4 regions of the Nocardia sp. BMG51109 genome follow, and region 2 is predicted to be linked to each of the others. Evidence: riboswitches for the same ligand, from Rfam matches in the RefSeq annotation. Region 2 holds a riboswitch; each other region holds the start of a gene.
What was found. Region 2 has a riboswitch for S-adenosylmethionine ahead of D892_RS0109150 (aminotransferase class V-fold PLP-dependent enzyme). Riboswitches for the same ligand answer to the same signal wherever they lie in the genome.

Region 1: linked by a shared signal. The riboswitch ahead of D892_RS39970 (amino acid ABC transporter permease) and the one ahead of D892_RS0109150 (aminotransferase class V-fold PLP-dependent enzyme) in region 2 are both predicted to bind S-adenosylmethionine.
Region 3: linked by a shared signal. The riboswitch ahead of D892_RS0113670 (rhodanese-like domain-containing protein) and the one ahead of D892_RS0109150 (aminotransferase class V-fold PLP-dependent enzyme) in region 2 are both predicted to bind S-adenosylmethionine.
Region 4: linked by a shared signal. The riboswitch ahead of D892_RS0116655 (hypothetical protein) and the one ahead of D892_RS0109150 (aminotransferase class V-fold PLP-dependent enzyme) in region 2 are both predicted to bind S-adenosylmethionine.

What each region holds. Positions count from the first base shown of each region.
Region 1 covers NZ_JAFQ01000003.1:447-4,005, forward strand. The annotation lists SAM riboswitch class I at 1,116-1,210, shown strand; partial or broken gene D892_RS39970 (amino acid ABC transporter permease) at 1,224-2,179, shown strand; partial or broken gene D892_RS39975 (amino acid ABC transporter ATP-binding protein) at 2,225-2,960, shown strand; gene D892_RS0100190 (ABC transporter substrate-binding protein) at 3,005-3,559, shown strand, end outside.
Region 2 covers NZ_JAFQ01000004.1:1,727,632-1,731,190, forward strand. The annotation lists gene D892_RS0109130 (crotonase/enoyl-CoA hydratase family protein) at 1-202, opposite strand, end outside; gene D892_RS0109135 (2-oxo-4-hydroxy-4-carboxy-5-ureidoimidazoline decarboxylase) at 348-686, shown strand; gene D892_RS0109140 (flavin reductase family protein) at 910-1,446, shown strand; gene D892_RS0109145 (LysE family translocator) at 1,537-2,169, opposite strand; SAM riboswitch class IV at 2,265-2,378, shown strand; gene D892_RS0109150 (aminotransferase class V-fold PLP-dependent enzyme) at 2,426-3,559, shown strand, end outside.
Region 3 covers NZ_JAFQ01000004.1:2,700,593-2,704,151, reverse strand. The annotation lists gene nrdF (class 1b ribonucleoside-diphosphate reductase subunit beta) at 1-167, shown strand, start outside; gene D892_RS0113675 (O-succinylhomoserine sulfhydrylase) at 237-1,451, opposite strand; gene D892_RS0113670 (rhodanese-like domain-containing protein) at 1,448-1,870, opposite strand; SAM riboswitch class IV at 1,888-2,007, opposite strand; gene D892_RS0113665 (hypothetical protein) at 2,061-2,495, opposite strand; gene D892_RS0113660 (FAD-dependent oxidoreductase) at 2,785-3,559, shown strand, end outside.
Region 4 covers NZ_JAFQ01000004.1:3,349,415-3,352,973, reverse strand. The annotation lists gene D892_RS0116665 (MFS transporter) at 1-66, opposite strand, end outside; gene D892_RS0116660 (TetR/AcrR family transcriptional regulator) at 203-877, shown strand; SAM riboswitch class IV at 930-1,040, shown strand; gene D892_RS0116655 (hypothetical protein) at 1,137-1,697, shown strand; gene D892_RS0116650 (homoserine O-acetyltransferase) at 1,694-2,854, shown strand; gene D892_RS41310 (DUF3017 domain-containing protein) at 2,864-3,109, opposite strand; gene D892_RS0116640 (tRNA (cytidine(34)-2'-O)-methyltransferase) at 3,285-3,559, shown strand, end outside.

The DNA.
Region 1 (3,559 bases), on a different contig from region 2:
GAGGCGTAGCCCTCGTTGCACACGATCACCACGGCGGTGTCGCCGGTCAGGCCCGGCAGCCGATGGTCGCCCGCGGGGTCGAGCCGCCACTCCAGCACGATGCGTTCGATCGCCAGCGCGCCCGGAATCGTCCCCTCCGCCTTGCGGTTCGATTCCGGCCGGATATCGGACCACCAGTGCGCCGGACGCCTGCGACTCGGCCGCCTGTCGCGGGTCGAGGCGGTCCAGACCGGCTCGGGCGCGCCCGAGCAGCTGCTCGACGTTCAGTACCGGTTCGTCGTTCGTGCTCATATGCCCTCGAAACTCATATGCCCTCGAAATCGTCGAGCGAGTGGTATTCCCGCACGGGCTGCAACGGTGGTGAGTAGGCGTGCACCGAGGCGGCCGGGCGGGTGGTGGCTGGGGTTGCGCACCCAGTGTGCCCGTTGCGGGCCGAAGGCGACGGGTTTCACCGGCGCGCCACCGTGCGTCGCGGACCGCGTTACCGGGATGGCGATACTGCTCGTCGAGTTGGCCGACGGTCACGGTGAACGCCCCCGACGCGCCGCCGTGGTCGTGCGGTTCGGTGCCCTGGCCCGGTCCCCACGACAGGCAGCCACAATTCGACCACCCATGGTGAGACCCCAGGCCGGCTCCACCACCGCTGCCCGGTGCCGGAAATCGGACGAATGTCCAGCAGGGGAGTGGGCCAGTTGATCGGCCACCGCCGCGGTCAGCTCGGCGCAGCTCGGCCGGTGACCAGAGCGTGCGCTCCGGGTGGATTGAGCTCGTGCAGCAGGCGGAACGTCCACGTCCGGGTGGATGTCCTTGGCGTGCTTGAGATTCACCGGCAGTGATGACGTGGTCAAAGGGCTCCTCGACGACGTTGACGGACAGGGACGACGGTGACGGACAGGGACGACGTTGACGGGACGGGACGACGTTGACGGACAGGAGTGCGGGGCCGGGTGGCGTCCCGTCGCACGAATTATCCGGCGGCGGCGCGGATCTGCCACCGCGTCACGATCAGCGCGAGCAAAACCCTCCGTCGGCGCGAAAACCGGCCCCGGCAAGAATTGGATTCAGCGCGATCGAGAATGCAGACGCCGGGGCGAGCGCGGTTTAGCGTCATGTTCCGGCCATCCAGAGCGACCGAGAGACCCGGCTCGACGACGTCGCAGCAACCCCCCGGCTCTCGGGTGTGGGTGCTACCGCCGGGGACCGATGGAGGGATCGATCGACGTATGAGCACCGTGGCAGCACCGGCGCCGAGCGGGCATCGGACGCGGCAGGGGAGGGACGTCCTGCCGGTAGCACGCACCTGGCATCCGTGGCCGCTGGGTGGGTGGCGGCGGTGGCGCTCGTGCTGGTGGCGCAGTTCGTGCACGGCCTGGTCACCAATCCGGGCTGGGACTGGCCGACCTTCGGTGCGTACTTCACCGCGGACTCGGTGCTGCGGGCGCTGCGGCTGACGATCGAGCTGAACCTGCTGGGGCACCCTGCTCGGCCTTCGCGCTCGGCATCGGCCTCGCCATCGGCAGGTTGTCGAACAATCCTGTGCTACAGGTCATTTCGTGGGGTCTACATCTGGGCGTTCAGGTCCATCCCGCTGATCGTGCAGCTGCTGTTTCTGGTTCAATATCGCCTATCTCTACCGCACGCTGAGCCTCGGCGTCCCGTTCGGCCCGGCCGTGTACACCTTCGACGTGAACGGCGTGATCAGCGGATTCACCGCCGCCCGTCATCGGTTTGGCGCTGCATCAGGCGGCGTATTCGGCCGAGATCATCCGGGCGGGGATCATCTCGGTGGATCCGGGGCAGGTGGAGGCGGCCAAATCGCTGGGCCTGCCGTGGCGGCGGCAGTTCTTCACCATCGTCGCCCCGCAGGGCCATGCGCGGCATCCTGCCGAATGCGGTGAACGAGATCATCAGCCTGTTCAAGGGCACCTCGATCGTCTCCGTGATGGCGATCGCCGAGCTGTTCTACCAGGTGCAGGTGATCTTCGGCCGCAACGGCCGGGTGGTGCCGCTGCTCATGGTGGCCACCGTCTGGTACATCGTGCTGACCACGGTCCTGACCGTCGTCCAGTACTACATCGAGCGATATTTCGCGAAAGGCAGTGAGCGCGAACTTCCCCCGACGCCGTGGCAGCGCGTGCGCCGGAAGATCGCCGAGATCACGACACAGGAGCGGCGATGACGACAGGGCGGGGAAACGGCCGAGTACGCGCTCGAATTACGGGGCGTGCGTAAGTCTTTCGGTCACGACGAGGTGCTGCGCGGCGTCGACCTCGCCGTGCGTCCGGGCGAGGTGACCGCCGTGCTCGGGGCCGTCCGGCTCGGGGAAATCCACCCTGCTGCGGGTGATCAACCATCTGGAGAAGGTGGACGCCGGCACCGTGCGGGTGGGCGGCGAGCTCGTCGGCTACCGGCGCAAGGGCGCGAAACTGCACGAGCTGAGCGAGCGGGAGGTCCTGCGGCAGCGGTCGCGGATCGGGTTCGTCTTCCAGGATTTCAATCTGTTCCCGCATCTCACGGTGCTCGCGAATGTCGCCCTCGCACCCGTGGGCGCGCAGGGGCGCGGCCGGAACGAGGTGGAGGGTGAGGCGATCGCCCTGCTGGAACGGGTCGGGCTGGCGGACAAGGCCGAGTCCTATCCGAGGCAGCTGTCCGGCGGTCAGCAGCAGCGGGTGGCGATCGCCCGGGCGCTGGCGCTGCGGCCGCGCGTCGTGCTGTTCGACGAGCCGACCTCGGCGCTGGACCCGGAACTCGTCGGCGAGGTCCTGGACGTGATCCGCACCCTGGCCCACGACGGAGCGACGCTGGTGATCGTCACCCACGAGGTCGGGTTCGCCCGCGAGATCGCCGACACCGTCGTGCTTCTCGACGCCGGGCGGATCGTCGAGCAGGGCCCGCCGATGGAAGTGCTCGACAACCCCGCCCATCCCCGCACGAAAGCCTTTCTGGCCCACGTGCTCTGAGCTTCGTCGAGTACGTACCGATTCCGGATGTAAAGGACACGACCATGTTTCCAGCCCGCCACGGCCGAGGTGTCGCCGCATGGGCCGCAGTACTGACGACCGCGGCACTGCTGGCCGGTGCGTGCGGCAACGGCGAGAACATCGACGAGGTCCGCACGGTGGAGGGACAGACCTTCGACCTGTCTCCGGAACAGTCCGGCAGGGTGCGCGCGGACAAGGTCGATGCCATCGCGGCGCAGGTGCCGCAGGCCATCCGCGACCGCGGCACGCTGGTGGTCACCGGATCCTCCCAGACCGGTCCGCCCTTGCGGTTCTACGCCAGTGACGACCGCACCATCGTCGGCTCGGAGGTCGATTTCGCCTATCTGGTCGCCGACATCCTCGGGCTGAAGCCGGAGGTGACCGCCGCGGACTGGTCGCAGAACTTCGTCCGGATCGATTCGGGCGAGGTGGACGCGTTCATATCCAATGTGACGGTTACCGAGGAACGTAAGGAGAAGTACGACTTCGCCACCTACCGGCTGGACACTATCGCCCTGGAGGTGGCGAAGGACGCCGACTGGGCGATGCCCGACCGGAAGTCGCTGGCGGGCAAGCGA
Region 2 (3,559 bases):
GATCGAGACCGTAGGAGAAATGCTTGCCCGAACCGGTCAGCACGATCGCGCGCACCTCCGGATCGGCCGCGAGTTCCCCGAAGACCAGCGGCAGTTCCCGCCAGAAGTCCGGGCCCATGGCATTGCCCTTACCCGGGCCGGTCAGCGTCACCTGCGCGACGTGGTCTTTGCTCTCCACAGTGAAGGCCGTCCATTCGGTCATTCGCCCAGCGTAACGACTCGGCCCGGAGCATCCGAACGCATGTAAAACCTGTGCAAATTCTGCGGCGGGCGGTGGCCGGCGATCCGGGCGCGGTGAGACCATCGGCTACTCAGGATTCGCCGCCACCGGTTACTCGGAGGCCACCATGTTGATGCACAACGGCATCGGCCTGAATCGATTCAATTCGTTGTCCCGCAGCCGTGCCGTGCACGCCCTCTACGAATGCTGTTGCAGCGTGACGTGGGCGGAGAAGATCGCCGACGGCCGCCCCTACCCCGATCGGGCGACGTTGCTCACCGCAGCGGACGTCGAGCTGCTGGCACTGTCCGCGCCGGATCTGGATCGCATCGTCGATTCGCTTGCACACGTCGATTCGCTTGCACACCAAGACGTTCCGGACCGCTCACCGCAGCGGCTGGTGCGGATCGCCCGCGAGCGGGTCGACCGAATGCTCGGGCCCGCCGACGGCTATCCCGACTACTGAGCCGGTTCGACGCCGAATTCCCGGGGCCCCGGGCCGACATCGTGCGCAGGGCCGACATCGTGCGCAGGCCCTGGCCGCCCCGGGAACTTCCGGCACGGTCCGGGGACCGGCGATCGATGTGGATTGAGCCACGACCGCGAACACTCGCGCCCGGCCCGACGTAGGTTGGAACGGTGGATGAGTCAGCGATGCAACGTCCGCTGCCGGTCGGCCGGGTGGTGACATGAGCAGTTCCTCCGACGTCGAGCCGGAGTCGCCCGACGACCCCAGCGGGATCACCGCGTCGCGGTATCGCGCCGCGATGCGCCGGTATCCGGCCGGTGTCACCATCGTCACGCTGGGCTCCGAAACCGGCCCGATCGGCTTCACCGCCACGTCGTTCGCGTCGCTGTCGCTGGATCCGCCGCTCATCTCGTTCAATATCGCGCACACCTCGTCGAGCATCGAGGCGATGCTGGCCGCCGAATCCCTGGTGGTGCACTTTCTGGGCGACCATCAGCGGCATCTGGCGCAGCGGTTCTCCCGCACGGCGGACGAGCGTTTCGCCGATCCCCAGCTGTGGACCCGGCTGGATACCGGCGAGCCGGTGCTGCACGACACCCCGATCTGGGTGCGCGCCACCGTGTACCGGCTCATCCCGGTCGGGGACCACACCGTGGTCGTCGGGCTGGTCACCCGGGTTCACGACGACACCGACGCCGACCCCGCACCACTGCTGTACTACAACGGCGGTTACCACCGTCCGCACGACCTGGACTAGCACCGAATCGCCCATTGCCCCAGCGTGTTCAGAGTCGGTACCGGAGCATGCCGGGTGGTCACCGATCAGGCCCGGTGCGCGGGGCGCCGATCAGGCCGCGGACGTGGCCGTGCCGATCCCGAGCGCCGCGAGCACACCGGCGCTGATCTGCTCCAGCCGATCCCGGACGCGCGGCCGCCGCAACAGCGCGACGGCACGCGCCGCCGCGATCGCCAGCAGCACCATTTCCGCTGCGGCGACGGTGGATTCGATCGCGCCGAGGACCAGCACGTTGCCGAAGGTCACCTCGGTCAGGAACTGCGGCAGCACGGCCAGATAGAACAACCCGACCTTGGGGTTGAACAGGCACGACACCAAACCCGCGGTGAACGCCGCACGCACCGTGGCCACGTCGGCCGACGGCGCCTCCGCCGATTCCCGCACCTGCGCCGTTCGCGCCCGACGATGTTCGACCAGCGTCCGAATACCCAAGTACACCAGGTAGATTCCGCCGACCACCTTCATCGCCCGGTAGGCCGTCGCGGATTGTTCCAGCAGCGCGGCCACCCCGGCCGCGACCACGACGGCCCAGACGATGCCGCCGAGCGCCGACCCGATGGCGGCGGCGATCCCCGGACGCCGCCCCGCGATCGAGAACCGCAGCACCAGGAACGAGTCCGGCCCGGGCGTGATCGCGAGCAGCACGCACAGGCCGACGAAGCCCAACAGCAGAGAGATGCTCACCCACACCATGACAGCGCGGCCCGGGCCCGGAGGCAATCGGTTTTACCGGTCCGCGAGTTGACAAGATCTGCTCGAATCTGCCACGCTCGGTAACAGGTCATGAGTGCCAGCGTGAAGCCCCGGCTTGCTGGCCGGCAACCCTCCTCCGCGGTGGGGTGCTCCGGGTGACGACCGGGCCGCTGCCCGACCGGGCACGGCAAGCGCGGACTCCGATCACCTTTCCCTGCGGAGTCCCCGGACCCGAAGGGATTGCATGATGACCCCCGTTCTCGACCAGACCCGCGCCGCTCCCGCCCGTGTCTCCGGATGCGATCTGCGAGTTCCGTTGGTGCAGGGCGGAACTCGCACGTATGCCAACTTCGACTGCGCCGCGAGTGCGCCGGCCCTGGCACAGGTCACCGACCGGGTCGCCGAGCTGCTGCCCTACTACGCCAGCGTTCATCGCGGCGCGGGCTATCCGTCCCGGATCTCCACCGACTGCTACGAATCCGCCCGCGGCTCGGTGGCACGCCTGCTGCACTGCGCCGACGACCAGGTGGTCGTGTTCACCCGCAACACGACCGACGCACTGAACCTGCTGGCCTCCTGCGTGCCCGGCGACACCGTCGTGCTCGATATCGAACACCACGCCAACTTCCTGCCCTGGACGCGGCACGGCCGCCGGGTGGTGCCGGCGGCGGACACGATCGAGGAGACGATCCGCCGCCTGGTCGCCGAGCTGTGCACCAAACCCGCTGCGCTGCTTGCTGTTACCGGTGCATCGAATGTCACCGGCGAGGTCCTGCCGCTGCGCCGCCTGGCCACGATCGCGCACCAGTGCGGCGCCCGGATCCTGGTGGACGCGGCGCAACTGGCACCGCACCGGCGAATCGACCTGCGCGACACCGGGATCGACTACCTGGCCTGCTCCGGGCACAAGCTGTACGCGCCGTTCGGCGCCGGCGTGCTGGTGGGCCGCCGGGACTGGCTCGATGCCGCGGCCCCCTATCTCGCCGGTGGCGGCGCGGTCCGGGAGGTCACCACCACCGGCGCCGAATGGGCCGCGGCCCCGCAGCGGCACGAGGCCGGCTCCCCGAACGTGCTGGGCGTGGCCGCCCTGGCCGCCGCCTGCGACACCCTGGCGGAGCTGGACGAACCGACCGTCACCGAACACGAGCACCGCTTGACCGAACGCCTGCGAGACGGGTTGAAAACCATTGCGGGAGTTCGATTTCTGCGCATCTGGCCGGACAGCACCGACAGCGTCGGCATCGTGACACTTACCGTCGACGGTTTCGAACCGGGCCACATCGCCGCCTACCTGTCGGCCGAACACGGCATCGGCGTGCGCGACGGCCGATTCTGCGCCCACCCCCTGCTGGCCCGCCTCGGCGTCGACACCGCCGTCCGC
Region 3 (3,559 bases), 970 kb from region 2:
TGGGCTACGAGCCCGCCTTCGCCGCCGAGGACTGCCGGGTCGATCCCGCGATTCTCGCCGCGCTCGATCCGGGCGCGGGCGAGAACCACGACTTCTTCTCGGGCTCCGGCAGTTCCTACGTCATCGGCAAGCAGCAGCAGACCGAGGACGCCGACTGGGACTTCTGAACCCGGACTTCTGAACCCGGACCGGCTCCCGAGCCAGGGCCGGACGCCGGACGCCCGGCCCCCGGCCGATCAGCTCAGCGCCTGATCCAGGTCGCCGAGCAGATCCTCGACGTCCTCCAGGCCCACGGAGATCCGTACCACGCCGTCGGTAATCCCCACGGCCGCACGGCCTTCCGGCCCCATCGCCCGGTGGGTGGTGGTGGCCGGATGCGTGATCAGGGTCTTGGCATCGCCGAGGTTGTTGGAGATGTCGACGATGCGCAACCGGTTCAGCACCTCGAACGCGCGCTTCTTCCCTTCGTCCGCGAGCGACGCCAGCTCGAAGGTGACCACGGTGCCGCCGCCCGACATCTGCCGCGTGGCCAGCTCGTGTTGCGGATGGGACGGCAGGAACGGGTATTTCGTCCACGACACCGCCGGATGCCCCTCCAGGAACTCCGCGATCCGCAGCGCCGACTCGGCCGACCGGCCCACCCGCAGCGGCATGGTCTCCAGGCCCTTGAGCAGGGTCCAGGCGTTGAACGGGCTGAGCGCGGGGCCGGTGTGCCGCATCAGGTGCTTCACCGGACCGTCGATGTAGTCGGCCGTGCCGAGGATCGCGCCGCCGAGCACCCGCCCCTGACCGTCGATGTGCTTGGTGCCCGAATACACCACCACGTCGGCGCCCAGGTCCAGGCTGCGCTGTAACAGCGGCGTGGCGAAGACGTTGTCCAGCACCACCTTCGCGCCGGCGGCATGCGCCAGCTCGGCCACCCGCCGGACGTCCACCAGGCTCTGCATGGGATTGGCCGGCGTCTCGAAGAACACCGCCCGGGTGGGCTTCGACAGCGCCTCCTCCCACTGCGCGGGGTCCTCACCGTCGACGAAGACGGTCTCCACGCCCCAGCGCGGCAGGATCTCGTTGCACACCACGAAACAGGAGCCGAACAGGCTGCGCGCGGCCACCAGCCGGTCACCGGTGCCCAGTAACGCCGCGAGCGAGGTGAACACGGCCGACATGCCGCTGGCCGTCGCGAAGCATGCCTCGGCGCCCTCCAGCAGCCGCATCCGCTCCTCGAACATGGCGACCGTCGGATTGCCGTAGCGCGAGTACACGAAATGCTCGACGTCGCCGGTGAATGCGGCCTCGGCCGCCTCGGCGCTCTCGTACACGAACCCGGAGGACAGATACAGCGCCTCGGAGGTCTCCTCGAACCCGGACCGCCGCAGGCCGCCGCGCACGCCCAGCGTCGCCGAGCCGACGCCGTCGGGCAGCGGCTTGTCGAAGGCGCCCCCGGTGATCACGACTGCCTCCACGGCAGCCCGTGCGCCCGCCACCCGGCGCCGCCGCGATGAGCGTCGGCGTCCAGCGGACCCTCGAACCCCTCGAGCACGTTGTAGGACGGCGCGAATCCGGCCGCCGTCGAGGCCGCCGCGGCGCCCTGCGAGCGCTGACCGGACCGGCACAGGAAGATCACCGGCCCGCTCCCGTCCGAATCGCGCTCGGCGAGCACCTCTTTCAGCTGATCCACGAACCGCCCGTTCGGCGCGCCCGCGATGTCGACCCATTCGATCAGCGCGGTCGGCCGATCGAGGGAACTGGTGTCCGGCACCCCGACGAACCGCCACTCGGCCTCGGTGCGCACATCCACCAGCACCGCGTCCGGGTTGTCGCGCAACAGATCCCACGCCTGCTGCGGGGTGATATCGCCCGCGTAACTCACTTCTCGTACCTCCTGAGAATCCGCACTTGCCGCATCGTGGAGACTTCGATGCGTGGCCTGGTCGTCACCCGGAGCACCCCACCGCGGAGGAGGGTTGCCGGCCAGCGAGCCGGGGCTTGGCGCTGGCGCTCATGACCTGAAAATAGAGAGTGCCTGGTCACAGGCCCGTGTGTCAAACCTGGTCGCGCTATCACTGGCACACCAGCCAGGAGCCGCCCGAGTGGACGAGGGTCCACGTCGCGGTCGTCTCGCGGCCATCGATCCTGCTCGTCACGGTCGCGTGCGCGCGATCGCCGTCGACGGCGGTATCGGTGATCCGCGCGATCTCGACCTTCTTGCCGAGCGCGTCCGGGCCCAGCGGCGACCGATTCGGATCGAATCCCTGGCACGCGGCGGTCGCGCGCCGCTCGGCATCCGTATCCGCCTGCGCCGTCGCGAAATTGCCGACGGCCACCCCGATCCGGTCCTCGGGTGTGACGGACTTCTCCGTCGGCCGCGCCAGGGCCAGGGCCACGCCCCCGCCGATCACCACCACCGCGACCGCCGCGGCCGCGAGGAACGGCACCGCGGACCGTGTGGTGTCGCGCTGGTCGATCGGAATCGGGTCGTGGGCGTCGTCGGTCATGCGTCGATCATCCCCGGTCGGGGCGGGTGTGCGAGATCACACCCGAGTTTTCCCGCCGGATCCCGGGAATAACCGCGATAGCCGCCACCGATAGACTCGGCAGAACCTCCTGGCCCCGGCCAGGAACGAACGACATCCTGCGGAGCAACGAGGCAGCATCGATAGGAGTCGGATCCGCCGGGTGCCGCCCGGCCCACACGTCAACTTAGCCTAAGCTAAGAACGACGGCTGAAAATACACGGCTGAGTACATGACGGACAGAGTTCTCGACCAGAGGGTGCGCGTAAGAATGACGGAATACAGTGCGACCAACCCACTGCGCATTGCGATCGTGGGTGCCGGACCGGCCGGAATCTACGCCGCCGACGCCCTGATGAAGTCCGATGCCGAGGTGAACATCGACCTGTACGAGCGGATGCCGGCCCCGTTCGGGCTGATTCGCTACGGTGTCGCTCCCGACCACCCGCGCATCAAGGGCATCGTCGCCGCGCTGCACAAGGTCCTCGACAAGCCGCAGGTGCGGCTGCTGGGCAATATCGACTACGGCACCGACATCACCCTGACGGATCTGCGCCGGTTCTACGACGCGGTGATCTTCTCCACCGGCGCCAACGCCGACCGCGCGCTGCCGGTGCCGGGCATCGACCTGGACGGCTCCTACGGTGCCGCCGACTTCGTGTCCTGGTACGACGGCCACCCCGACGTGCCGCGGTCCTGGCCGCTGGAGGCGGAGAAGGTCGCGGTCCTCGGCGTCGGCAACGTCGCGCTGGACGTGGCGCGGGTACTGGCCAAGACCGGTGACGAGCTGCTGCCCACGGAGATCCCGCCGAACGTGTACGAGGGCCTGCGCAGCAACAAGGCCCTCGAGGTGCACGTGTTCGGCCGCCGCGGACCCGCGCAGGCCAAGTTCACCCCGCTGGAGCTGCGCGAACTCGACCACTCGCCGAACGTCGAGGTCATCGTCGACCCCGCCGACATCGACTACGACGAGGGCTCGGAGGCCGCGCGCCGGCATTCCAAGCAGGTCGACATGGTCTGCAACACCCTCGAGCAGTGGGCGATCC
Region 4 (3,559 bases), 1.6 Mb from region 2:
CCAGCGCGCCGAACTCTTCGGCCCGGCGGAGGTATCGGGAGAAACGAGTGTCCCGGTTTCGGTCATGAGGGGGACTCCTGCATCGGAAGGAATGTGCAGCCATAGTGGCACCGTCTGACAATTGGCGTCAAGAGAAAAGTGTCCGACTATGACATTTGGCGGTACTCGTCACAATGAGAGCCGATAGCGATAGAATCGGGGCATGCTCGACTCACCGCCGCGTCCAGACCAGCCCGGCCTGCGCGAACGCAAGAAGCAGCAGACCCGGCGCCGCATCATCGAGGTGGCGCTGCGGTTGTGCGACGAGAACGGCTTCGAGGCGACCACGGTCGAGCAGATCGCGGAGGCGGCCGACGTATCGCCGCGGACGGTGAGCCGGTACTTCGAACTGAAGGAGGACATCGTCCTCGCCCCGATCGAGGAGTGGGGCCGGATCATCGCCGCCCACCTGCGCGAACAGCCGATCACCGGCAACGAGTTGCAGGCCCTCTTCGACACCTACCTGGCGGTCACCACCGAGAGCATCGAGGGCGGCGGGCCGCTGCCCTTCGAGTGGTTCCAGCACATGCAGCGGATCACGCGATCCAGCCCGACGGTGCGCGCGCGCAGCATGGAGTTCACCGACAGCAAGATCGTCGAAATCCACTCGGCCCTTGCCGAACGAGTCGGCGCCGAGCCCGACTCGCTCACCGTGCGACTCATCGCCGCGACCTGGAACGCGATCCTGCGCACCGGGATGGAATGCGATGCCCAGCTTCCGGAGTGCGCGCCGGCCGAGTCGGCGGAGGCGACCATCCGGGCCGTCCGGGGCGCCTACGACGAGTTCGTCGGCCGCTGCGCGGTCCCGGTGGCCCGGGCGAGTGAGGCCGGGGGTTAGCTCCCCGACCTCGTCTCGCTTCCCGCGCCGGCGATCCGCTACCATCCAGTCAGGTCATGAGTGCCAGCGCCAAGCCCCGGCTCGCTGGCCGGCAACCCTCCAGTTGCGGTGGGGTGCTCCGGGTGATGACCAGGCTCTCGAAAGCCGAGAGCAAGCGCGACTATCAGGAGGTCACCGACATGTGTTGTTGCCTTTCGAGATTCGAATCCCGATAACGGGCCGCACGCCGCCTCTCGGCACACCGCACCTGGAGTAGTACATGAGCGACTCGACCACGTCCGGGCACGATCCGGCGAACCGGAGCCACGCGACCGACCGGCACCGGGCCGGCCCCGGCACCCTGGGAGCCCGCACGGCGCATCGACAGCGCCCCTTCCCCCCCGGCGCCGCACGCATCGCTGTGCCCGGCATGGCGCACACCCGCGACGTGGCACGCACGACCGCACCCGGCGCCGCGCATTCCGCCGCCCTCGCACGCACGATCACCCTCGGCCCGACCGGCACCACACACACAGCGACCCGCACCACCGCACACACCGCTACCCACGGCAAAGTACGCACTGCCGTCGGCGGCCCCGCACTCACCACCTTCCGCAGCGCCGGGCGAACGGCGTCCCCGGGGCGGGTGGCTACCATCGATGATGTGCGTTTCGCTGTCGTTCGCCCGGTACCGGCCCCGCGGCCGGCGGACAGGGTGCGGCGGATTCCCGGCGGCGGCCCGGGGTGGAACGTCGGTATCGGCAGCGCGGGTATCGGCAGCGCGGGCATCGACGATGTGTCGGCCGGTCGGCGTGCCGGGTTGGCGACGGCGGCGTGGTGACCGTGGGCATCGGCTCGGAGACGGACCGTTCGGCCGCGGCCACGCTGCTACCGCCGCCGGACGGCACACTCGGCACCATTGCCATCGGGGATGTGCGGCTGGAGAGCGGGGCGGTGGTCCCCGATGTGAAGCTCGCCGTGCAGCGCTGGGGTGAACTGTCGTCCGAGCGGGACAACGTCGTATTCATCGAGCACGCCCTGACCGGCGATTCCCATGTGGTGGGCGCGCCCACCGAACCGCACCAGCTGCCGGGCTGGTGGGACGGCATCGTCGGGCCGGGCGCGCCGCTGGACACCGACGAGTGGTGCGTGATCTCCACCAACGTGCTCGGCGGCTGCAAGGGCAGTACCGGGCCCGGATCTCCCGCGCCGGACGGAAGGCCCTGGGGCGCACGGTTTCCCGGTATCTCCATCCGCGATCAGGTGACCGCCGAGGTGAACCTGATCGACCTGCTGGGTATCGACCGGCTGGCCGCCGTGGTCGGCGGATCGATGGGCGGGATGCGGGTCCTGGAATGGATGATCGGCCACCCGCGGCGGGTCGAGGCCGCGCTGGTGCTGGCCGTCGGCGCGCGTGCCACCGCCGATCAGATCGGCACCCAGACCACGCAGGTCGCGGCCATCAAGGCCGATCCGGACTGGCAGGGCGGCAACTATCACGGCACCGGCCGGGCGCCGACCACCGGGCTGGGGATCGCCCGCCGGATCGCGCACCTGACCTATCGCACCGACTTCGAGCTGGACCACCGCTTCGAGAATCAGCCACAGGGCGACGAGGATCCCCGCAACGGCGGCCGCTACGCGGTGCAGAGCTATCTCGAGTACCAGGGGGCGAAGCTGTCGCGGCGCTTCGACGCGGCCACCTACGTGCTGCTGACCGAGGCGATGAGCCGGCACGACGTGGGCCGCGGGCGGGGCGGGATCGAGGCCGCGCTGGCCGGCACCGCGGTGCCGTGCATCGTCGGCGGCGTCGACTCCGACCGGCTGTATCCGCTGCGCACACAGCAGGAGCTGGCCGATCTGCTACCCGGCTGCAAGGGCCTCGAGGTGGTGCACTCGCGCGACGGGCACGACGGGTTCCTCACCGAGATCGAGGCGGTCGGCAAGCTGCTGACCGAGACCATGGAGCTGGTGCGGGCGACCCGGTCCGAGCGCTGAGATCGCCGGTCAGCCGACGCCGAGGCTGCTGATCGTCGCGGCCAGCACGATGATGAGACCGCCCAGCACGGTGTAGGTACCGATGTCGAACGGCTTGCTGCGGACCGCCAGGAGACCGACCCGCGCCGTCGGCAGGCACGCCCGCAGCGCGGCCGCCAGCAGCGTCGCGCCGCCGATCACGTAGGCGCCGCGCCGCCAGCGATCCTGCGCCACGAAGATCACCGCGACCAGCAGGACCGCCACCACGAGCAGCATCGGCAGGTGGTTGCCGAAGAATCGGCCGACCGGGTTGGGGTGCCGTGCGGGGGGCGCGGGGGCTCCTCCTCCCTCATCCACTTCGATCACGCCCCGATTCTTCCATTGCCGACGCTCCCGGTCTCGACACGACCACCGCCCCGGGGCGCACCCGCCGCATGCGATGCTGGTGCCCGTGCTCCATGTGGTGTTCTTCGAGCCTCGGATACCTCCCAATACCGGTAACGCGATCCGGCTCGCGGCCGGCACCGGATGCGAACTGCATCTGATCGAGCCGCTGGGATTCGATCTGTCCGAGCCGAAGCTGCGGCGGGCCGGACTGGACTACCACGACCTGGCCTCGGTCACCGTGCACGAAAACCTCGCCGCCGCTTGGCACACCATCCGGCCCGAGCGGGTTTTCGCGTTCACCACCAAGGCGACCACCCGCAATACCGATATCGCCTATCG